2 regions of the Mannheimia kashgarensis genome follow, and region 2 is predicted to be linked to the other one. Evidence: riboswitches for the same ligand, from Rfam matches in the RefSeq annotation. Region 2 holds a riboswitch; the other holds the start of a gene.
What was found. A riboswitch is a leader RNA that binds a small molecule or an ion and turns the genes downstream of it on or off. The one in region 2 is predicted to bind lysine.
Positions count from the first base shown of each region.

Region 1: it holds a riboswitch for lysine, as region 2 does, so the genes downstream of both, lysC (lysine-sensitive aspartokinase 3) here and ACERCF_RS07505 (Na+/H+ antiporter NhaC family protein) in region 2, are expected to answer to the same signal.

Region 1 is NZ_JBGTYY010000002.1:149,555-162,013, forward strand. It holds gene ACERCF_RS01975 (Cj0371 family chemotaxis-regulating polar lipoprotein) at 1-355, shown strand, start outside; gene epmB (EF-P beta-lysylation protein EpmB) at 435-1,427, shown strand; gene ACERCF_RS01985 (calcium/sodium antiporter) at 1,648-2,625, opposite strand; gene glnD (bifunctional uridylyltransferase/uridylyl-removing protein GlnD) at 2,739-5,303, shown strand; gene ACERCF_RS01995 (Z-ring associated ZapG family protein) at 5,368-5,763, opposite strand; gene rplM (50S ribosomal protein L13) at 6,056-6,484, shown strand; gene rpsI (30S ribosomal protein S9) at 6,500-6,895, shown strand; gene ACERCF_RS02010 (VanZ family protein) at 6,950-7,297, opposite strand; gene lysC (lysine-sensitive aspartokinase 3) at 7,388-8,740, opposite strand; lysine riboswitch at 8,835-9,017, opposite strand; partial or broken gene nagE (N-acetylglucosamine-specific PTS transporter subunit IIBC) at 9,248-10,696, shown strand; gene ACERCF_RS02025 (DUF496 family protein) at 10,765-11,094, opposite strand; gene ppx (exopolyphosphatase) at 11,285-12,459, shown strand, end outside.
Region 2 is NZ_JBGTYY010000016.1:5,524-17,982, forward strand. It holds gene trpA (tryptophan synthase subunit alpha) at 1-13, opposite strand, end outside; gene trpB (tryptophan synthase subunit beta) at 15-1,205, opposite strand; gene ACERCF_RS07500 (SDR family oxidoreductase) at 1,258-2,010, opposite strand; gene ACERCF_RS07505 (Na+/H+ antiporter NhaC family protein) at 2,239-3,783, opposite strand; lysine riboswitch at 3,904-4,073, opposite strand; gene ACERCF_RS07510 (H-NS family histone-like protein) at 4,211-4,630, shown strand; gene purU (formyltetrahydrofolate deformylase) at 4,703-5,539, shown strand; gene ACERCF_RS07520 (SanA/YdcF family protein) at 5,572-6,198, opposite strand; gene metX (homoserine O-acetyltransferase MetX) at 6,519-7,592, shown strand; gene lysS (lysine--tRNA ligase) at 7,674-9,176, opposite strand; gene rng (ribonuclease G) at 9,321-10,796, opposite strand; gene ycaO (30S ribosomal protein S12 methylthiotransferase accessory factor YcaO) at 10,992-12,459, shown strand, end outside.

The sequences.
Region 1 (12,459 bases), on a different contig from region 2:
GGCAGCTCAGCCACAAGCTCGTCAAGGTAGCACTATAGCGAATGTGGCAATGGGGGCTGCAGCAGGTTATATTTTAGGCGATATGATGTCATCAAACGCACACGCAAACCAACCAGCAGAAGCAAATGCACAACAAGCGGTTGATTCTGCTCAAAATATTGCAAATGGTGCGATTGCGGAATTTAAGAGCATTGGTGGTCAAGTTGATCCATTCTTAGTGGAGAAAACAGACGGTTACCGCCGTTATTGTATCTCAGGCGTACAATATTTAGTGGCTGCACAAGGCGTACAAACTTCGCCAACGGTAATGGTTAATCCAAACGGCACACCATTACAATGTAATTTAATTCCTTAATAATCCTTAGGCGTGTCCTGTGCTCGCCTATGATTGTTTCCAGCGGACAGGCACAGGACCTGTCCCTACTGTTTTTTCAATGCAACCAATTCAAATTAAACCGCTTTGGCTATCTGAACTTGCTCAAGCCTTTAATAATCCTATTGATTTACTGCAATTTTTAGCTCTCAATCCAGCAGATTTTGAGGTAGATATCGCTGCTCGCAAATTATTTCCTCTCCGAGTGCCGAGAGTTTTTGCGGAAAAAATGGAAAAGGGCAATCCGAAAGATCCGCTTTTTCTGCAAGCAATGTCATTACAACAGGAATTTATTAAACAGGAAGGATTTGTTGCCGACCCGTTAGAAGAACAGCAAAGTCCGGCACCGAATATTTTGCATAAATATCATAACCGTTTGTTATTTATGATAAAAAATAGCTGTGCGATTAACTGCCGTTACTGCTTCCGCCGTCATTTTCCCTATGATGAAGTGAAAAGTGGTAAAGCAGTGTGGCAGCAAAGTTTAGATTATATTGCTGAACATACCGAACTAGAAGAAGTGATTTTTTCAGGCGGCGATCCGCTAATTGCAAAAGATCAGGAATTGGATTGGCTATTAGATAAATTAGAACAAATTCCACATATCAAAACATTGCGTATTCATTCACGCCTTCCTGTGGTCATTCCTAATCGAATTACGCCAGAATTATGTGAACGGTTATCACAATCTCGTTTGAATGTGGTGTTGGTTACTCATATTAATCACGCCAATGAAATTGATGATGTTTTTGCGGAGAAAATGGGATTATTGAAAAAAGCGGGAGTGGTATTGCTGAATCAATCGGTTATGCTAAAAGATGTGAATGATAATGCTCAAATCCTAAAAGCATTAAGCGATAAGCTCTTCAAGTATGGGATTTTGCCTTACTATCTACATTTGTTTGATAAAGTAGCAGGGGCGAGCCATTTTTATATTGAAGATGAAAAAGCGATTGAAATTTATCGAGAGCTACAAAAAATTACCTCAGGCTACCTTGTTCCCAAACTGGCAAGGGAAATTGCAAAAGAGCCGAATAAAACATTGAAAGGCTAATAGTAAATAGTAATAGATGACCTTTTTACTGTATATCCATTAATACGAATATACCATGCTAAAGGTCTTATTGTAATCTGCGAATTTATAGTTTGGAGAGCGTCTTGTTGGCAAAAAATACATTTTTTATATTCATAATTTTTTAAAAAGAGGGTTAAAGCCTTGTAATATATGACTTTAAGCCACTTTTTACCAACACTTTTGCTATTATGCTTTTATTTTAGATAGCAGTTTTAAACAGATAGAAATTATAACTCACATAGGCGGCGAAAAGGATAAGCCCTTCTAAACGGTTAATTCTTCCGCCTTCCGGTCGGTGATACACATTCAAACCAAATACAAAAAGTAAGAATGTTAAGGCAGACATAATCACAATATCACGAGAGAAAACTTCTGCAGCAACCTGCATTGGCTCAATTGCACCTGCAATACCTACTACAGCAAGGGTGTTAAATAAGTTAGAACCGATAATGTTACCTAATGCTAAATCCACTTCGCCTTTACGAGCAGCTGCAATAGATGAAGCAAGCTCAGGTAAAGATGTGCCAACTGCTATAATGGTTAAACCGATAACTAAATCGCTCACGCCAAAGAATTTTGCCACCTCAACAGCCCCCCAAACTAAGAATTGAGAGCTAACCACTAAAAGTACTAAGCCAATAATTAACCATAAAATTGATTTGCCCAAGCTCATTTCTTCACTATTATCCAATTCTGCATCAACATCAATGGCTAAGGCATCATCTTTACTTTTCATAGCAGTAATAATAGTCCAGCCCATATAGGTAAAGAATACTGCTAATAAAATAATCGCATCTAAGCGTGTAACATCGGCATCATAAAGTAAATATGCTGAAAGTAGAGTAACAGCCATTAAAAAAGGCAATTCTTTTTTCAGTACTTCAGAACTTACCATCAACGGCTTGATTAGTGCAGTTAAACCTAAAATAAGGGCAATATTGGTGATGTTTGAGCCATAAGCATTACCAAGTGCAATACCGGGCGAGCCACTTAATGCTGATGAAGCGGAAACAATCATCTCCGGGGCTGATGTGCCAAAGCCGATTACGACAATGCCAATTAATAACGGTGTCATACCAAAATGTTTTGCGGTAGAAGCGGCTCCATCAACAAAGCGGTCTGCACTCCAAACTAGCACAATTAAGCCACCGATAATAGCGGCAAGAGCAAGGGTCATAAATTATCCTTATTGTTACAAAATGAAAGTGCATTATAGCTTGTTGTATAAAAATAAATATAGGCAAAGCAAAATAAATCGCCTATTATTTTGAAAAATTTGAGCAAATAAATATGAAAAATAGTAACGAATTAAAAACACTTTTAGCTGAATTTACGGAAAAGCAGAAGGCCGCATTTTTAAATACAGATGTGCTTGGATTAATAGCTGAACGTAGCCGCTTTTATGATGAAATTTTGCGTACACTTTGGCAACAATATGGGCTGGAACAACGTGAAGATCTCGCTTTATTAGCCGTTGGTGGCTATGGTCGAGAGGAGATGTTCCCACTTTCTGATCTTGATATTTTAGTACTATCTGAACAGCCACTAGATGAACCAACACAGCAAGTGTTAAATGAATTATTTAATTTGCTGTGGGATAGCAAATTACAGCTGGGAACAAGTGTCCGAACCCTTGAGGAATGTATTGAGATTGGAAAAGCAGAAATTTCAGTTGCCACGAATATGTTGGAGGGGCGTTTTTTATTTGGAAATCATCAGCTTTGGATTAGGTTAAAAGAGGAAATATATCAGCCAGATTTTTGGGAAATTAATGCGTTTTTTAAAGCCAAAATGGACGAAAAAAATACTCGTTACACACGTTATCACAATACCAGTTACAACCTTGAACCCGATTTAAAGCATAGTCCGGGAGGATTGCGAGATCTTAATTTACTTTCTTGGATTATGTTACGCCAATATGGCGTGTATTCATTTATTGATTTACTGAATAAAGGCTTGCTTTATTCCGAAGAATATAAAGAATTAACAGCCTCACAAGCGGTACTTTTTCGTATGCGTTTTGCACTTCATTTGCAGCTTAAACGCTATGACAACCGTTTGAGATTTGACAGGCAGTTGCAATTAAGCGAATTTTTAGGTTATCAAGGCGAGGGTAATCAAGCGGTTGAAACAATGATGAGAGATTATTTCCAAGCCACGAAATCGATTTCTCAGCTAAGCCAGCTCATACTGAATGGCTTTGAACAAACGCATTTATTGAATTTGCAAAAAATTGGCGAAAAACAACCGCTTGATCGCTATTTTTATCAGCAAAATCAGATGATATTTATTGAAGATCGTCGCATTTTCAAACATCAGCCTACCACAATGTTGGATTTGTTCTTTCATCTCACCCATTTCCCGCAACTAAATGCGAGTGCTGATACGCTACGGCAACTGCGTTTATCACTCCAGCAGCAAGAGCAACCGCTGTGTGAAAATCAGGAAATACGAGAAAAATTTGTGCAACTTTTTCACCAGCCTAAAGTGGTTTCCAGAGCAATTTTGCCAATGCACCAATTAGGCTTCCTAACTGCCTATTTACCACAATGGAGGGGTATTGAGGGCTTAATGCAGTTTGATCTTTTCCATATTTATACGGTAGATGAACACAGTATCCGTGTAATGCTGAATTTAGAAAATTTTGCTGAGAATGTTCAACATTCTATTTTTCCTCTCGGCAATAGCTTATTTTCACAGCTATCCGATAAGCACAACTTGATTTATCTTGCCGCACTCTTTCACGATATTGCAAAGGGCAGAGAAGGCGATCATGCTAAAGTTGGGGCGGAGGATATGCGTGAATTTGCCAAATTGCACGGTTTTAGCCAAGAGCAAACAGATTATATGGCTTGGCTGGTAGAAGAACATTTAACGATGTCAATTATCGCTCAACGGCGTGATATTCACGATCCTGAAGTGGTGCGTGCATTTGCAAAAAAAGTACAAAGTTTGACCGCTTTATCCTCACTGCTTTGTTTAACGGTTACGGATATTTGTGCAACCAGTGAGAGTTTATGGAACGATTGGAAAGCCTCGCTTTTTATCCAACTTTACCAATTTACCTTACAACAATTAGCTGAAAATTTAGACTACGAAGCGGTAGCAAAAGAACATCGCCAGCAAGCGTTAGAATTGATGAAATTTGTGCTTTCCTCTAGCGAGCGTAAAGCCTTGAATGAATTTTGGCAGCCTTGCCCACAGAGCTATTTTTTACGCCATAAACCGACCCAGTTAGTATGGCACGCATTGAGTTACATTAGAAATCGCAAACTGCCGATGGTATTAATCAGCAACGAGTACGCCAGAGGAGGAACAGAAATTTTCATTTGCTGCCAAGATCAGCCTCAGCTTTTTGCTCGCATTGCTTATTTGCTCAGCCAAAAGAAAATCAGCATTCACGATGCGCAAATTATTACTAGTGAAAACGGCTTGGTGTTGGACAGTTTTATCGTAACTGAACGTAATGGAGAAGATTTAACAGGCGAAAGAAGCCTACAAATTCAGCAATCTTTAATCAAGATGTTAGCAATACCGAATAATCAAGCTAAGTTTATTAAAAAGCCTGTTAAATACGCTTCATTTAAACGCAAAACAAGATTACGTTTTCTGCCACAATCATCGAAACAGCAGACGGAGTTTGAGCTATTTACCCTTGATAGGGAAGGCTTATTGGCTCAAATTGGTTATATCTTTAATCGACTAAACTTAAATTTGCTGAATGCGAAAATTACTACTATTGGCGAGAGAGTAGAGGATTTCTTTGTGGTAAGTAATGCTGAAGGAAAAGCACTTTCGGAGCAAGAACAGTTGATACTTCAAGAAACGATAATGAGAGAACTAGATAATAAATAGCAAAAACCGCTTGTAATTTATCACTACAAGCGGTTATTTTGGGGAGAAATTTTACAATTTCATTTTACGATTTTAGTAAGCCTGATGAACCTTCAGAGTAATCTCTTGGCTGACCTTCTTCCTCTTTTTCAGGTTGAACAGGCAATTGAGCTTGTTGGAAAAACTCAATATTTTTCGCATTTTCGGGTAATAATTTTTCAGAACTTTGAGCTAAATGAGCATACAGTTTTTTATAATCTGCCGCTAAAGTTGAAAGTAGTTGAGCGGATTGCTCAAAATGCTGCTCAAGTTGTTGTTTTTGTTCATCAACTTGTGTTTTAGTCTGTTTAAGTTCTCTTTCTAATTCGTGTTGCTTCCTTACATTACTATTAAATACGCGCACGATAGTGCAACCTACTACAGCACCAACAATAAATGCAGCGGCAATGGCCGCCCAAACATCACTTGTCCATTGTTCCATCATAAACTCCTTATATTTAAGTAGTGAATTTATGGCTCTATTTTTAACATTTCAGCTTTTGTTTGAAAAGTTCCAAATGATTAAAATGTGATATAGGTTCAATTTTAAAGAATAAGTCTAAAAAACATTAGATTTTTGGTTAAAAAGTCTGTATAATTCCGCCACCCTGTTTTGCTTGGTTTTTCCCGCTAAGCAGTTTGGTCAGAATTGACTCGAAGGGGTTGGATTCTACCGTCATAGGTAATTCCTTTTAGGAATTGGGTTATAAACTTTAAATTTTGGTATTTAATTAATGAAAACTTTTGTAGCAAAACCAGAAACAGTACAACGTGACTGGTATGTAGTAGATGCGACAGGTAAAACTTTAGGTCGTTTAGCTACCGAATTAGCACGCCGTTTACGCGGTAAACATAAAGCTGAATATACTCCGCATGTTGATACAGGTGATTACATCATTGTTATCAATGCAGAGAAAGTAGCAGTAACCGGCAAAAAAGAAACTGACAAGGTTTACTACTGGCACACCGGCTATGTAGGTGGTATCAAAGATGCAACCTTCAAAGAAATGATTGCACGTCGTCCAGAAGCAGTGATCGAGATCGCAGTTAAAGGTATGTTACCTAAAGGTCCTTTAGGTCGTGAAATGTTCCGTAAATTAAAAGTTTACGCAGGTAACGAACATAACCACGCTGCACAACAACCACAAGTTTTAGACATCTAATCACGGAGCAGAAAAATGACAGCAGCAAATCAAAACTACGGCACAGGTCGCCGCAAAAGCTCTTCAGCTCGTGTATTTATCAAACCGGGCAGTGGTAATATTACCATTAACCAACGTTCTTTAGAGGTTTACTTCGGTCGTGAAACTTCACGTATGATCGTCCGTCAACCATTAGAATTAGTTGAATTAACAGATAAATTAGACCTTTACATCACTGTAACCGGTGGTGGTATTTCTGGTCAAGCAGGTGCGATCCGTCACGGTATCACTCGTGCATTAATGGAATACGATGAAACTCTACGCCCAGCACTTCGTGCAGCAGGCTTCGTTACTCGTGACGCTCGTCGCGTTGAACGTAAAAAAGTGGGTTTACACAAAGCACGTCGTCGTCCACAATACTCAAAACGTTAATTTATTTTCGTTTTCAAAAGGCAGGGTTTCCTGCCTTTTTTGTTATCTATAAAATTACTTTTTGTAGATATATTTCACAGCTAATAATGCAGTTCCTGCACCGAATAAATCGGCAATTCCATCTAACCAAGAGCTTTGTCGGGTTTCGGTAAAATAGGCTTGTCCTAACTCTGTTCCAAACGCATAAAATAGTGCAAATATCATTAAACCTAAATAAGGTACAAATTTATTAGATTGAATAAATGCTCTTGCTATGAGCCAAATTTGTATAAAGAAGATTGCGAAGTGTCCAATTTTATCAAAATGAGGAAATAGAGGAGGATCTCCACTGCTTTCACGGAAAATAAGAGAGTAGAGACTAATAACAAACCAAAGTAAGGCTAAAAGAGCGTGTCTATTCATTTCAATTATATTTCATAGAAAGATATAAAAAACAAGCGGTCATTTTTAGTAAAAATTTTACTAAAAACAACCGCTTATAGGCGTTATTTATTACTCAAATAAACCTTTATGTAATGCACGAACAGCATCATCTGCTTCACTATTTTTGATAAGCGTACAAACATTGTTGCTACTTGCACCGTAGCTGATTAGGCGGATATTGTAATTCTCAAGGGTATGGAATAATTTTTTCGCCACACCCGCTTGGAGATGTAAGTTATTGCCAATAATAGCCACTAACGCTAAATCATTTTCCACTTGAACATTGCAATAAGCATTGAGTTCATCAAGTAATTCAGGCGATAGCATATCTGTGCCAGAAGACGCTGAACCTGTTTTATCTAATGTGAGAGATACGCTTACTTCTGAAGTCGTAATCACATCAACTGAGATTTTATGTTTTGCTAAAATCGCAAATAAATTCGCTAAAAAGCCTTGTGCGTGTAGCATAGATAGGCTTGAAAGCGTTAATAAGGTTTGATTACGGCGTAATGCAATCGCACGGAACGTTGGGCGAGGTTGTGGATCACGAGTTACCCAAGTACCACCTTGCTCAGGGGCTTTGCTTGAGCCTACATACACAGGAATATTGCTACGCACCGCAGGTAATAAGGTTGCAGGGTGAAGCACTTTCGCACCAAATGTTGCCATTTCAGCCGCTTCATTAAATGCCATTGTATCAATACGTTGTGCGTTTGGCACAACACGAGGGTCAGTTGTGTAGATACCCGGAACGTCTGTCCAAATCAACACATCATTTGCATTTAATACTTCTGCTAATAATGCCGCAGAGTAGTCTGAACCACCACGACCTAAAGTGGTGGTTTTCCCTTCATCATCACGCCCGATAAAACCTTGTGTAATCGCAATTTTGCCAGCTTCGATAAGTGGCTTGATTACTTTATCTGATTGTTGTTGGGTTTTTTCATCATTTGGAGTTGCTTTTCCATAGTGGTTATTTGTTGCTACAACGTCACGCACATCAACCCATACAGCAGGGTGTCCACGCTCAATTAATAATTGCGTAAAGATTTTGGTGGACATCATCTCGCCGTGGCTGATTAATTCATCACTTAATGCTGTGGATGTGGCAAGGCTTGCAGATTCTGCTAATGCTTCAATATGCTCTAGTAACTCATCGATTTCAGCACGAACGCTATCTTGTGTTTGTAATTTTTCAATGATGTTGTATTGAATTTGACGAACAGATGCAATGATTTCATCACGCTTTTCTTTTTCACAACCATTTGCAAGTTCAACTAAATAATTTGTTACACCAGCAGATGCAGAAAGGACCACCACACGAGTGTTTTTTTCAGCAATAACGATATTAGCAGAGGAAGTCATTGCATCAAAATCAGCAACGCTGGTACCACCAAATTTAGCCACAGAAAGATGAGACATAATAAAAATTTCCTTAAATAGAGTAGATAATGTTGTGTTTAGGGGATATTCGGAAAGGAAATTTGAGTAGATTATACGGTTTGATTGAGAACCAATTAATCAGAGCACTCCATTTAATAAAATATTAAATGACAGCTGACAGGATTCAACCTATGCAGCCGATGTTAATTCCATTCTAGTGAATTCACACCTCGGCAAGCACTCCCATCACTTAATTCTCAAACGGCCCTAGTTGCCTCAAATTAAGTTGCCTGAGTGTTGCGCCTCTCCCGTAGCAGAAGAGTCTGCTACTATTTTTCAATGTTTGAAAAACTTATATAGAAATACCTTTTTGTCGATGATTTGTCAATGAATATTTACAATATTGATATAGAGTTATTTGAACGAAATAATACTCCTAAATTATTTTTTGAAATGGATCACAAAATTCAAATTATTTTATTGTAGTGTTCTTGTGTTGTTCTATTCTTACTTTACTCATTATGAGGTAACTTAGGAGACAATATTATGAGTGTATTAACATATTTGCAAAAAATAGGGCGTGCCTTAATGGTACCTGTTGCGGCATTACCGGCCGCTGCATTATTAATGGGAATTGGCTATTGGATTGATCCCGATGGTTGGGGGGCTAATAGCCAATTAGCAGCATTACTGATTAAATCAGGTGCTGCAATTATTGATAATATGTCGATTCTATTTGCAGTTGGTGTTGCATTTGGAATGTCGAGAGAAAAAGATGGTGCAGCTGCACTATCAGGCTTAGTGGGGTATTTGGTGTTAACGACCTTACTAGCTCCGGCTGCTGTTGCTCAGTTATTAGGCGTTGCTGTAGAAGAAGTACCTGCTGCATTCGGTAAAATCAATAATTAGTTTATTGGTATTTTGGTAGGGGTGATCTCAGCTGAACTTTATAACCGCTTCTACCAAGTGGAATTACCAAAAGCATTATCATTCTTTAGCGGTAAGCGTTTAGTGCCGATTGTGGTTTCTGTAATTATGATCGTCGTAGCATTTATCTTGCTCTATGTGTGGCCGGTTATTTTCGGTGGATTGGTTTCTTTTGGTGAATCAATCAAAGATATGGGGTCAGTTGGTGCAGGTATTTACGCTTTCTTCAACCGTTTATTAATTCCTGTTGGCTTACACCACGCACTTAACTCTGTATTCTGGTTTGATGTGGCGGGCATTAATGATATTCCTAATTTCTTAGGTGGAGCGAAATCGTTAGCGGAAGGCAAAGCGGTAGTAGGTGTAACTGGTATGTACCAAGCAGGGTTCTTCCCTGTGATGATGTTTGGTTTACCAGCAGCGGCACTTGCGATTTATCATAGTGCAAAGCCGGCTAAGAAAGCCCAGGTTGCTTCTATTATGTTTGCTGCTGCACTAGCATCATTCTTTACGGGGATTACAGAGCCGTTAGAATTTGCCTTTATGTTTGTTGCACCGGTACTTTATGTAATACATGCACTACTAACAGGCTTATCCGTTTATATTGCCTCATCAATGGAATGGATTGCAGGCTTCGGCTTTAGTGCAGGCTTAGTAGATTTAATCTTATCTAGCCGTAACCCTCTTGCTGTTCAATGGTATATGCTTATTGTGCAAGGTGTCTTATTTGCTGTTATTTACTATGTGCTATTTAGAACCGTGATTCGTTTATTTAACCTAAAAACGCCGGGTCGTGAAGATGAAGATAGTATCCAGGTGTCAGCTGAAACCTCTCGTAGTGAGCAGGCTGCAAAATTTATTGAGGCATTAGGCGGCAAAGAGAATATTACGAGTATTGATGCTTGTATTACTCGTTTGCGTTTAATTTTAGTAGATACAGCCAAAGCGAATGAAGCAAAATTAAAAGCTTTAGGTTCAAAAGGAAATGTAAAACTGGGCGAAAATGGCTATCAAGTTATTTTAGGACCTGAAGCAGAATTTGTTGCAGATGCAATGAAAAAGCTATAATACCGGTTAGAAAATAGAAGTAAGCGGTCAGAATATTGTAATTTTTTGCAAAAATCTGACCGCTTGTTTTATGCCTTTTTATTGATTGGTGTGTGTTTATGGCTTGCCATTTTTTGACGAATTTCACGGCGTTGTTTTGAAAGTTCCGCGTTACGAATCATATAATCATCAACACGGTTTTCATAATCATAACGCATATTAGCAATAATTGCACGTACGTCTTCAATCGACATTTCATCAGTGATGTATTGAGTTAGATTATCTAATAACAACACACGTTTTTGGTTATCACGAATTTTGCGATCGTTATCGGCAGTTTCGCGATGTAATTTATTTTTTAAACGATAAAGATGTACATATTCCAACATATCGTGGAATGATTTATTCACTTCAGACATAGAAAATCCTCTTGGTTAAGTTGATTAAAAATAAGTAGATAAATCCTATTCTTTTTCTGCCAATTCGTCAAAAAATTTTGTGTTAATTTTATGATTTAAATCTATTATCAAAAAGTTCGTTAAATTTGTAGTGATATTTAGCTTAAAAATGGTAATATCTTATCATTTATGGTTATTAAGGGATTTTGTTATGTCATCAAATATCATTCCTCGTGAATTTGCTGCAATTGATTTAGGCTCAAATAGCTTTCATATGATTGTAGCCCGTATTGTGAATGGCTCAATTCAAGTCCTTTCTCGTCTTAAACGCCGTGTTCGATTAGCTGATGGGCTTGATGAAAATCTAATACTCAGCCAAGACGCTATCGACAGGGGTGTGGATTGCTTGGCATTGTTTGCAAAACGCTTAAAAGGCTTTTCGCCGGAAAATGTGAAAGTGGTCGGTACTTATACCTTACGCAGAGCTGCAAATAAGCAAGACTTTCTTGGCCAAGCAAAAGCGGTTTTTCCTTATCCAATTTCAATTATTTCCGGGCAAGAAGAAGCTCGATTAATTTATTCAGGTGTTAGCCACACACAGCCCGAAACGGGTAGAAAGCTCGTAGTGGATATTGGTGGTGGCTCAACAGAAATTACTATTGGCGATAACTTTAATCCAATTCGGGCAGAAAGCCGTCATATGGGGTGCGTGAGTTTTGCCAAGCGTTTTTTTCCAAACGGGGAACTGACTACCGAACTCTTTGATAGTGCTTATCAGCTGGCAATGGAAAAAATTGAAGACTTGATGTGGGAGTACCAAGAATTAGGTTGGGAACACGCACTAGGCTCGTCAGGCACAATTAAAACTGTTCATCAAGTTCTTATTGCTAACGGCTATCGAGATGGAATGATAACCGAGTCTCGCCTACAAAAAGTGATTGATTTATGTTTAGGATTTAAATCGTTGAATGAGATAAAAATGCGAGGATTACTGGAGGAACGAGTAGATGTGTTAGTTCCCGGTTTAGCTATTTTGTTAGCCCTTTTCCATACCTTCAAAATTGAAACCTTGCGCTATTCTAACGGCGCTTTACGAGAAGGCGTGATGTATGGCTTAGAAAAAAGTTTCCAAGTGGGCGATATTCGCCAGCGAACAGCTGAAGCCTTAGTGGAGCAGTTTGATTTAGATAAAAAGCAAGCTGCAAGAGTAGAGAAAACAGTATTTATGCTTTTTGATCAAATTCGAGGTTGGAAAAACCGTCGCCAAGTTGAAGATTTCCGCTCTATGTTGAAGTGGGCAAGTTTATTGCACGAAATTGGTATTGTTGTAAATCATAATAATGTTCATCGCCACTCAGCTTATTTGATTTCGAACCGAGATTTACC
Region 2 (12,459 bases):
CAAAACGGCTCATTTTACTCTCCTCCATTTAAAATTTTATCGACCGTGAAAATGTCTTTATCGCCACGCCCTGATAAATTTACTACTAACAACTGCTCTTTTTCAGGATTTTGCTTAATCAATTTCAAGGCATAAGCCAATGCGTGTGAAGATTCTAATGCAGGAATAATCCCTTCATTTTTAGCAAGAGCTTGGAAAGCCTCTAACGCTTCTTGGTCAGTAATAGAAACATATTCTGCTCGCCCTGTTGCATTTAAATAAGCGTGCTGAGGCCCAACCGATGGGAAATCCAAGCCTGCGGAAATAGAATAAGATTCTTCAATTTGTCCGTCTTTATCTTGCATAATAGGCGATTTCATACCAAAATAAATACCCGTTGTACCGTGCTTAAGCGGTGCACCGTGTTCGCCTGTTTCAATGCCTTTACCTGCCGGCTCTACACCAATTAATTTCACTGATTTTTCTTCAATAAAGTCTGCAAACATACCAATCGCATTAGAACCACCACCCACAGCCGCAATCACTGCATCTGGCAAGCGGTCTTCTTTTGCTAGAATTTGGCGTTTGGTTTCTTCGCCAATCATTTTTTGGAATTCACGTACTATTGTCGGAATTGGGTGAGGGCCTGCTGCCGTACCAATTAAATAATGGGTAGTCTCATAGTTCGCTGCCCAATCACGCATTGCCTCACAGCAGGCATCTTTTAATGAGCAAGAGCCTTTCTGAACAGGTATCACCTCTGCTCCCATCAAATGCATACGGAATACATTTGGCGATTGACGTTCCACATCTTTCGCCCCCATATAGACCACACAAGGCATACCCAGCATTGCACAGGCAAGAGCAGTTGCCACACCGTGCTGCCCTGCTCCTGTTTCAGCGATGATACGGGTTTTGCCCATACGTTTTGCCAGTAAAATTTGCCCTAGCACTTGGTTGGTTTTATGGGCTCCACCGTGTAATAAATCTTCACGTTTTAAATAAAGTTTGGTATTCGTGCCTTTAGTCAAGTTACGGCAAAGGGTCAATGCTGTTGGTCGCCCTGCGTAGTTTTTTAATAAATCGGCAAATTCTGCTTGGAATGTTGGATCTTGTTGAGCATCAACAAAAGCCTGCTCTAATTCTTTGAGTACAGGCACTAAAATTTCGGGTACATACATACCACCAAATTCGCCAAAATAAGGATCAAGAAGTGTGTCTGACATAATATTTCCTTTTCTATTATCTACCCCTCTCCCATTGGAGAGGGGTATTAAATTATAAATTTCTAGCTACATTCAAGGCTGATGATGTTTGAGCCACCGGCATTACTTCAACTCGGTTAATATTAACGTGTTCCGGCTGTTGATTTAGCCAAAGCACAATATTAGCCACATCTTCAGGGCGAACAAATTCGACATTTTCATAAATTTTTGCGGCTTTCTCATCATCGCCTTTAAAGCGAACGTTGGAAAATTCTGTTCCTCCACATAGGCCTGGCTCAACGTTAGACACTCGCACTTTTGTACCCGCCAAATCGGCTCGCAAATTTAAGCTAAACTGTTTTACAAAGGCTTTCGTGCCACCATACACATTACCGCCTGGGTAAGGGTAAGTTCCTGCAATCGAGCCGATATTAATAATATGACCAGAATTTTGTTCCACCATTTCAGGAAGAACTAAACGGGTCATTGTGACTAAACCTTTAATATTAGTATCGATCATTTGATACCAATCATCTAAATTTGCTTTATGAGCAGGCTCTAAGCCTAGTGCTAAACCTGCATTATTAACCAATAAATCAATCTTTCGCCAACCTTGAGGGCGGCTGTTTAAGGCTTTTTCAACTTCCGATGAGTCTTGAATATCAAATGCAAGCGGTAGAAAATTATCGCCAAATTGCAAATGTAGCTCCTTTAAACGCTCGGCTCGTCTGCCTGTGCCAATCACTTTATAGCCTGATTGAAGAAGTAATTTACAAATTGCTAAACCAAAACCAGCAGTTGCACCTGTTACTAATGCTGTTTTCATCTTTTTCCCCTTAAAAATAAAATGTACTATTATAGTAGTACAAAAAAATTAAATTGCAAGAAATAATATAACCTATAAACGAAAAAAGCGTACCATAAAGGTACGCTAAATACATAGGAGGATCTTATTTTAAGATTTATATAACACAACATTCGATATCCATATCTTGAGTTGCATTCTATACCATAAAGAAATTTAATTCTGTGATTGCCTTCACATTTTTAGAAATTAATCTTTATTTTTCTGCTTTTTTGCTTTAAATATTAAAATTAAAACTGCCATCACTGCTGCTGTTGCCACAAATCCGAATAAAGCAGATTGCGTGAAACCTACGACTAAGTAGCCAACAATAGAAGCAGCAGCAACCAATAACGCATAAGGCAACTGAGAAATAACGTGATCCATATGGTTACATTGCGCTCCTGTTGAAGACAATATAGTGGTATCTGATACTGGCGAGCAGTGGTCTCCGCATACTGCTCCAGCCATTACTGCCGATAAGCACGGAATGATTAATGCAGGATCAGTATGAACCGCCATTGCCGCACCAATTGGTAACATAATACCAAATGTTCCCCAGCTTGTACCTGTTGAGAATGCCATAAATGCGGCTAATACGAATAAAATCGCCGGTAAGAAACCTGCGGCGATATGCTCGCCAACTAAACTAGATAGATATTTACCCGTTTGCATATCGCTTACTACACCGTTGATTGTCCACGCAAAGAATAAGATAGTAATTGCACCAGACATCATTTTTACACCTAAACCATAAGCACGAACGTAATTTTTTAGTGAAATATAACCGCTTGCCATAATACAAATAGTGGCAACAATAACTGATGCTAAACCGCCTACTACTAATGAAATGCCTACGGTGGTATTTTCAAAAGCACCTAAAATAGAGAATGGCGAACCTGCTTCGGCTAACGCATCAGCCCCCGTTTTGATCATCATTGCAACTGTAACCACAATTAAGGTAATAATCGGGAATACTAAATTACGCATACGACCTTTAACTTCAATAGCTTCTTCCTCTGTTTCTGCTAAAAGTTCGGCTTGGCGTTCAAAACGAGCCATTGAGCCAATATCAAATGAGAAATATGCTACAAAGAACACCATAATCATTGCAAAAATTGCATAGAAGTTCATCGCACTCATTGTCATAAATGCACCAAGTGGTGAATAGCCTGTGATTGAGTGCGTTGCTAATAAGCCAGCAATTAAAGTAATAATATAAGCACCCCAGCTTGAAATCGGCATTAATACACACATTGGTGCTGCAGTTGAGTCAAGAATATAGGCTAATTTTGCACGAGAAATACGGAATTTATCCGTTACCGGACGAGCTATAGCCCCTACCGCTAAACTGTGGAAATAGTCATCAATGAAAGTAAAGAAAACTAAACCTGCTGCCATTAATTTAGCACCACGTTTGCCCTTTATTCTTTTTTGCGCCCAATTTGCAAAAGCTTGGTTACTGCCTGAAATGCTTAATAAAGAAGTTAATACACCTAATAAAATTAAGAATAAAATAATATTAATGTTGTTAGAATTTAAACCTTCTTCACCGCCTTTATAGACTAACGAAACAACGCTATTTTTAATATAAGTAAGAGCATCAAGGAAATTGCTATTGGTTAGCATAAATGCACCAAAAATAATCCCGATGCTTAATGAAATGATCACTTTACGTGTAACAATTGCCAAAATTAATGCAATCAACGCTGGTAACACCGACCAGAACGATGTGGAATAATCAACTAGATTCATAAAACCTCTAAAATGACTTTGTATAATTTGTATATAAGAATAATAGCCAAACAAGAGATGTACTGAGATATTTATAGAAATAAATAAAAGGAAGGAAATATGAAAAAAACAAAAACCCACCCTAACAGTAGCACTCCGTAGCATTTACTACGACAGTGTCGTTTCTTTCGAGAACGACCCCAACCAATTAAGATGACGCTTAATTGATTTCGGCAAGTCCACCTTTCCTTTTTCTTCATCGTTTTCCACTCCGAAAAAATACTTATTGAATTTGCACCTCTACATTTTGTAGGACGGTGTAAAGATACCACGAATATCCTAAGATATAAAGCCCTCTTTTTATTTATATTTATTTACCTTAAATATCTTTTAATATATGATAAATAAGAATAGAATTAACCTCGTTACTAATACATAGGAGAATACAATGTCAGATTTAAAAAGCCTTTTAAATATTCGTAGCTTAAGAGTATTTGCTAAAGATTTAGCACTTGAACAATTAAAGTCACTTGCTGAAAAGTTAGATACTATTATTGCTGAAAAAGAAGAGGAAATTAGAAAAGAAGAGCAAGAAAGAGCTAAACAGTTAGAAAGTTTAAATAAATATGCTGAAATGTTAAGACAAGATGGGCTTTCTATTGATGAATTAGCTCAATTATTAGCAGATAAAGTAATTAAAGGTCGCAAAACACCTAAAGAACGCAAAGCAGTTGCTCCTCGCCCTGCTAAATATAAATTTGTTGATGCAGAAGGTAATGAAAAAACTTGGACAGGTCAAGGCAGAACACCAAAAGTATTGCAAGAAGCTCTTGATAAAGGCAAAAAATTAGAAGATTTTGCTATTTAATTTATTATTTAATAAAGATTAGATATGAGAGAACTCTAATTGAGTTCTCTTCTTTTTATAACAGGAAATCAAATGCTTGAGCATAAAATATTATTAACTGAATGCCCTGATGATACAGGATTAGTGGCTAAAATCACCAATATTTGTTACAAACACCAATTAAATATTATTAAAAATTCTGAATTTGTGGATAATGAAACTAAACGTTTTTTTATGCGTACTGAGTTAAATGGTATTTTTAATGATAAAACATTACTAGCCGATCTTGAATTTACTTTACCTGAAGGTTCTATTTATAAATTATTACCAAAACAGAGAAAGCGAGTTGTTATTTTAGTAACTAAAGAAGCTCACTGTTTAGGCGATTTACTAATGAAAAACTATTACGGTGGTTTAGATGTAGAAATTGCGGCGGTAATTGGTAATCACGATACATTAAGAGAGTTAGTTGAACGCTTTGATGTGCCGTTCCACTTAGTTAGCCACGAAAATTTAACACGAGTTGAACACGATAAACTATTAGCCGCTAAAATTGACGAATACGCTCCAGATTATATTGTATTGGCAAAATATATGCGTGTGCTTAATCCAGAATTTGTGGCTCATTATCCAAATCGTGTTGTCAATATTCACCACTCTTTCTTACCTGCATTTATTGGAGCGAAACCCTATCAACGTGCTTACGAGCGTGGGGTAAAAATTATTGGTGCAACCGCTCATTTTGTAAATGATGAATTAGATGAAGGTCCAATTATTATGCAAAATGTGATCAACGTTGATCATACCTACACGGCAGAAGCAATGATGCGAGCAGGACGAGATGTGGAAAAAACGGTTCTTAGCCAAGCATTAGAACTCGTTCTTTCCGATAAAGTTTTTGTTTATAAAAACAAAACCATTATTTTATAAAATAAATAGCCAGTTATTAAAAACTGGCTATTTTATTTAGAGGGAATGTCTTCCAACGTTTCAGGGGTTTTACCAATTAATAAATTAAATAGCATTACCGTTCTTGCTACAATCTCCCTTAATCTTACTTGATAAGCCCCTTCAGGATATTTCGCTGCATAACAAATTGCGTCAATATTTTTAAATTTAGCAATAAATAAAGCTCTCTCACAATGGAATTTCTGCGACACAATGATAAACGGTGGTAATTTATATACTTCAGTTGCTCTTACAATCGAATCGAATGTAGTGTACCCAGCATAATCTTGCTTAATTTGTGGCTGAGGAACCCCCATTTTTAGCAAATCATTAGTCATTGTTTTTGGCTCATTATAATAAGGGGTTTTATTATCGCCACTGACTAAAAGTTTATTTACTTTTTCACTTTTCACTAATTGCTTTGCGGCTTCTAAGCGGTATTTGTAATATTCATTAATTACGTTTTTTGAATAAAATTTCGCCGTACCAAGTACTACGGCATAATCCCTATGCGGCAGATCTTTAATCTCGCTGTAGACTTTATCCCGTACGGCATAGCTCGTTACTGAATCTACAATTAATAAGGTTGCAATGCCTATTAAATGTAAGCTCACAAGCACTTTTATGCCAAACTGTTTGATTTGATGAAAAAACGGCAATTACCTAACCTCTTAAGCTTCGACTTCCTATAATTGACTTTATTTTTATTACTTGAGCAATGAGTATATTACAGACAAGTAAAATTGTCTGATCGTTCAATCAATTTATGCTATTTCAGCGTATTTGTTAAGTCCTAAACCCTATTTATTGCACTGAAAACTTAAAATTTTTAGCCGTTTAAAAATCTAGACGTTTAGACGGCTAAAATTTCTTGACAATTAACAGTAACACCGTTAATTTAACCATATTATTACTATTACAAGCGGTTAAAAAAGCATAAATTTTTGCAAATAAGGATTCTATGGCTCAGCATATCACACTTTTTGAGGAAACGCCTTTATCCCTTTCATTCGGTGGCGAACTTTCCCCTATTACAGTGGCGTATCAAACTTACGGCGTATTAAATGCAGATAAAAGCAATGCGGTGTTAATTTGCCACGCCTTAACCGGCGATGCAGAACCTTATTACGATTCTGCCACCGAGAAAGGCTGGTGGCAGGATTTTATCGGCAAAGGCTTAGCCTTTGATACCGAAAAATATTTCTTTATTTGTAGTAACGTTCTAGGTGGTTGTAAAGGTACAACCGGTCCTACCTCCATCAATCCACAAACCAATAGACCTTACGGCAGCCAATTTCCAATTATTACCGTTCAAGATATTGTTAATGTACAAAAAGCCTTAATTGATTACTTAGAAATCCCTGCTCTCCACGCCGTCATTGGTGGCTCTTTTGGTGGAATGCAAGCCACACAATGGGGAATTAGCTATCCTGATCAGGTGCGTAATATTATCAACCTCTGTTCATCAATAACCCTTAGTGCTGAAGCGATAGGGTTTAACCACGTTATGCGTCAAGCAATTATTAACGACCCTCACTTCAACGGTGGCGATTATTATGATGGCATTGCCCCCGATAATGGCTTAAAAATTGCCAGAATGTTAGGAATGCTTACCTACCGCACCGATATTCAATTAGCCAAAGCCTTTGGACGAGAAACCAAGCAACAAGGGCAAATTTGGGGCGATCATTTTCAAGTAGAATCTTATTTAAGCTATCAAGGCACCAAATTTTTAGGGCGTTTTGATGCGAATACTTACCTTCGCTTATTAAGAGCCTTAGATCTATATGACCCTGCTCTTGGCTATGAAAACGAAGAAGCTGCACTAAAACGCATTAAAGCGAATTATGTGTTTGTCGCCGTTACCAGTGATCAGCTTTTCAAACAAGTTGATGTTTATAAAAGCAAACAGAAATTAGAACAAGCGGGTGTTAATTTAGAATTCCACGAATTCCACTCTGATTTCGGGCACGATTCATTCTTAGTCGATTATGATTTCTTTGAACCAATGATTAGAAAAGGGCTGGAAAAGTAATTTGCATTTTTTATAATAAGAACGACCGCTTGTAATAGCAAAAAAGCACACCGAAGTGTGCTTTTTGTCGTTTTATACTTATTATTTCTGACGCATTGCAGGGAATAAAATCACATCACGGATTGACGGAGCGTTCGCAAAAATCATTGCTAAGCGGTCAATACCTAAGCCTTCGCCTGCTGTTGGTGGTAAACCGTGTTCTAGTGCTACGATAAAGTCTTCATCTTTAAACATTGCTTCATCATCGCCCGCATCTTTTGCCGTCACTTGAGCATCAAAACGCTCTGCTTGGTCTTCCGCATCATTTAGTTCTGAGAAACCGTTACCAATTTCGCGTCCACCAATAAATAACTCGAAACGATCTGTTACTTCAGGGTTTTCATCATTACGGCGAGCAAGTGGCGAAATTTCTGCAGGGTGTGCCATTAAGAACGTCGGCTGAATTAACTGATGTTCTGCCACTTCTTCAAAAATTGCATTCACAACAGAACCTAAGCCCCACGATTTTTGAATTTCAATGCCTAAACCTTTTGCAATTTCAACAGTTTTCTCAAAGTTATCTAGATCTTCACGTTTAATGCCGTTGCCGTATTTCACGATTGCATCGTGCATTGTGATACGCTCAAACGGTTTGCCAAAATCAAACACATATTCACCATAAGGCACATCTGTTGTACCAAGAATATCTAACGCTAATTGACGTAACAACTCTTCGGTGTTATCCATTAAATCGTGGTAATCCGCATAAGCTTGGTAGTATTCAATCATCGTAAATTCCGGGTTGTGGCGAACAGAAACCCCTTCGTTACGGAAGTTGCGGTTTAATTCAAATACACGCTCAAAACCGCCTACCACTAAGCGTTTTAAATAAAGTTCCGGTGCGATACGCAAATACATATCCACATCTAAGGCATTATGGTGCGTTACGAAAGGTTTTGCTGCTGCACCGCCCGGGATTACTTGTAACATTGGTGTTTCCACTTCGATGAAATCTCTGTCTAAGAAGAATTTGCGAATGCCTGAAACCACTTGTGAGCGGATCATAAAGGTACGGCGTGATTCTTCGTTAGAAATTAAATCTAAGTAACGCTGACGATAGCGAGTTTCTAAATCGGTTAAACCGTGATGTTTATCCGGTAATGGACGTAACGCTTTGGTTAAAAGCTGAACTTCTGAACAACGAACGGTTAATTCACCTGTTTTAGTTTTAAATAGCGTACCTTCAACGCCGATAATATCGCCTAAGTCCCAAAGGCTTACCTTTTCTTCGTAAACACTTTCAGCTAAGTTATCACGAGCCACATAAAGCTGGATTGCACCGCTAACATCTTGAATGGTAAAGAAAGAGGCTTTGCCCATTATACGTTTTAGCATAATACGGCCAGCAACTTTTACTTGAATATTTTGTTCTTTTAATGCTTCGCCTCCCACTTCATCATATTGAACGTGTAAATCTTTCGCTAACGCATCGCGGCGGAAAGTATTTGGAAACGCGTTACCCTGCTCACGAATTTTAGTTAATTTCTCACGGCGGGCTAACATTTCCCCATTTAGATCTAATTCTTGATTTTCTACTTCAGACATTGAATTACCTTAGATTTCAAAATTTGGATAAATAAAACTGGTCGATTATACGTTATTTTAGGCAGTTTTGGTAGAAAACAAGCGGTAAGATTTTCGATAAATTTTGCAAAAAGAGGATTGAGGCTACCCCAATCCTCTTATTAATTACATTACCACCACATCAAACTGATCTTGATGATAGTAAGGCTCAACTTTGATTTCAATTTTCTTCCCGATAAAGGCTTGAAGTTCCGCCAATAATGCGTGGCTTTCTTCATTAATTAAGTAATCTGCCACATCTTTAGATGCATAAACGTGCATTTTTTCCGTTTTAAATAAGTGATGAACACGCACAATTTCACGCATAATTTCATAACAGACTGTTTCAACTGTTTTCACTGCGCCACGCCCTTGGCAAGCAGGGCAATCACAGCATAGAATACGCTCAAGGCTTTCCCGTGTACGTTTACGAGTCATTTCAACCAAACCAAGCTGAGTAAAGCCATTTACATTGGTTTTTACTCTATCTCCCTTTAATGCTTCTTGTAAGGACTGCAATACTAAATTGCGATGCTCTTCCTCTTGCATATCAATAAAATCGATAATGATAATGCCGCCCAAATTACGCAACTGGAGCTGATGGGCAATTGCCTGTGTTGCTTCAATATTAGTATTGAAAATGGTGTGAGCAAGATTTCGATGTCCAACAAATGCCCCTGTGTTGATGTCAATGGTTGTCATCGCTTCTGTTTGTTCAATAATCAGATACCCGCCCGATTTTAGGTTTACTCTCTTATCGAGGGCTTTTTGAATGGCTTCTTCCACACCATAAGCATCAAATAAGGTTTTTGCCCCTGTGTATAAACTCACAGAGTTTGTCAGCTCAGGCATAAACTCAGTTAAAAACTCTTTAACTTGCTCGCAAGTGATTTTTGAATCGATCCAGACCGCATTAATGCGAGTGCCGATAAAGTCCCTCAATACCCGTTGAGCTAATGCAAGCTCTCCATAAAGCATTGATTTAGCAGGATATTTTGTTTTCCGTTCTAATACTTTCCGCCATAAGCGTTTTAAGAAATCTACATCTTGCTTTAAGCTTTCTTCGCTTGCTTCTTCCGCAGCCGTACGGACAATAAAGCCGCCTAACTCATCGCAATAAGGCTCAAGCAATGCTTTTAAACGCTCACGTTCCGCCTCACTTTCAATACGTTGAGAAACACCCACGTGGCTATTTTCTGGCATAAAGACCAAATAGCGAGAAGGCAAGGTAATATCAGTAGTTAATCTTGCACCTTTTGTACCAATCGGATCTTTAACCACTTGAACCACAATGTCTTGCCCTTCACGAACCAACTCGGCAATATCTTTTACCACAAATTGTTTTTTCTCATTTTCATCAACACATTCGGTATGAGAAACAATATCGGAAGCGTGCAAAAAAGCCGCTTTTTCTAACCCAATATCCACAAAAGCAGACTGCATTCCGGGCAACACTCGGGTTACTCGCCCCTTGTAAATATTCCCCACAATGCCACGCTTTGCCTCACGCTCAATATGCAATTCTTTCAACAACCCGTTTTCAACCAATGCAACCCTTGTCTCACTTGGGGTTACATTAACTAATAATTCTGTACTGCTCATCGTTTATCTTCTTACTATAAAATTAAATTGGAATAAGTTTATCACTTTGTTTTTAAGAAAAAAATTAGATCACTCAATTTCTTATTTTGATTGGGAAAATTAAATGTTCTACAAGCGGTTATTTTTATGAGTTTTTTTGCAATTTTGCTCAAATTTTGCTATTTTCTACCACAAATTTTTAACAAGAGAAAAATTATGACTGAACAAACTTTTATCACAGGTAAAGATGCTGTACTTGAAGACAGTATTTCTACCTTTAAACACAAATTAAAAACTCTTGGTTTTAACATTGAAGAAGCCTCTTGGTTAAACCCTGTGCCGAATGTGTGGTCAGTGCATATTCGTGATGCGGATTGTCCGCAATGTTTCTCAAATGGTAAAGGGGCAAGCAAAAAAGCGGCATTAGCCTCTGCGTTGGGCGAATATTTTGAGCGTTTATCCACCAACTATTTCTGGGCGGATTTTTATTTAGGTCAAGAGATTGCAAATAGTGATTTCGTGCATTATCCAACCGAGAAATGGTTCCCGATTGATGATGAAGCCATTCCACCAATGGAGATGATGGACGAGTTTTTATGGGAATATTTTGATCCAAATGGTGAAATCACACCGGAGTTATTGGTTGATTTACAATCAGGAAATTATGATCGTGGGATTGTTACCCTACCTTACGTTCGCCAATCTGACAATGAAACGGTTTACATTCCGCAAAGTATTATCGGCAACTTATTTGTTTCAAACGGTATGTCGGCAGGCAATACAAAAAACGAAGCTCGAGTGCAGGGCTTATCCGAAGTGTTCGAGCGTTTTGTCAAAAACCGTATTATTACTGAGGCAATCAGCTTGCCTGAAATTCCGCAATCGGTGATTGATAGCTATCCAACCATTAAGTCGTCTATCGAAAAATTAGAGCAACAAGGCTTCCCGATTCTTTGCTACGATGCCTCATTAGGTGGAGAGTTCCCTATTATTTGTGTGATTTTATTAAATCCACAAAACGGTACTTGTTTCGCTTCTTTCGGGGCTCACCCGAATTTCCAAGTAGCATTTGAGCGTACGGTAACTGAGCTTCTGCAAGGTCGTAGCTTAAAAGATTTAGATGTATTTGCTCCGCCGTCTTTCAATAATGAAGATGTGGCAGATCACGCCAATATGGAAACTCATTTCATCGACTCAAGCGGTCTAATTTCTTGGGATCTTTTCAAACGTGATGCGGATTATCCATTCGTACATTGGGATTTCTCTGGCACAACCGAGCAAGAATTCAATAATATGATTGCGATTTTCAACAAGCACAATCAGCCTGTTTACATTATGGATTACGAGCATTTAGGCGTGTATGCTTGCCGTATTTTAGCACCGGGAATGTCGAACATTTACCCAAGCGACGATTTAATTTACGCAAACAACAATATGGGTATGGATTGGCGTGAAATCTTATTAGATTTACCACATTTCCACCACGATGCTGAAACCTACCAAGAATTGCTTGATGAGTTAGACGAGCAAAGCATTGATGATTTAACTCGTGTGCGTGAATTTATCGGTGTTGTGGCAGAAAAAGGTTCAGCAATGCAAACTCTGCGTATCGGCGAACTAAAATCAATGCTTCACTTAGCACTTGGCAACTTAGAGCAAGCGTTAGATTGGGCGAACTGGACAG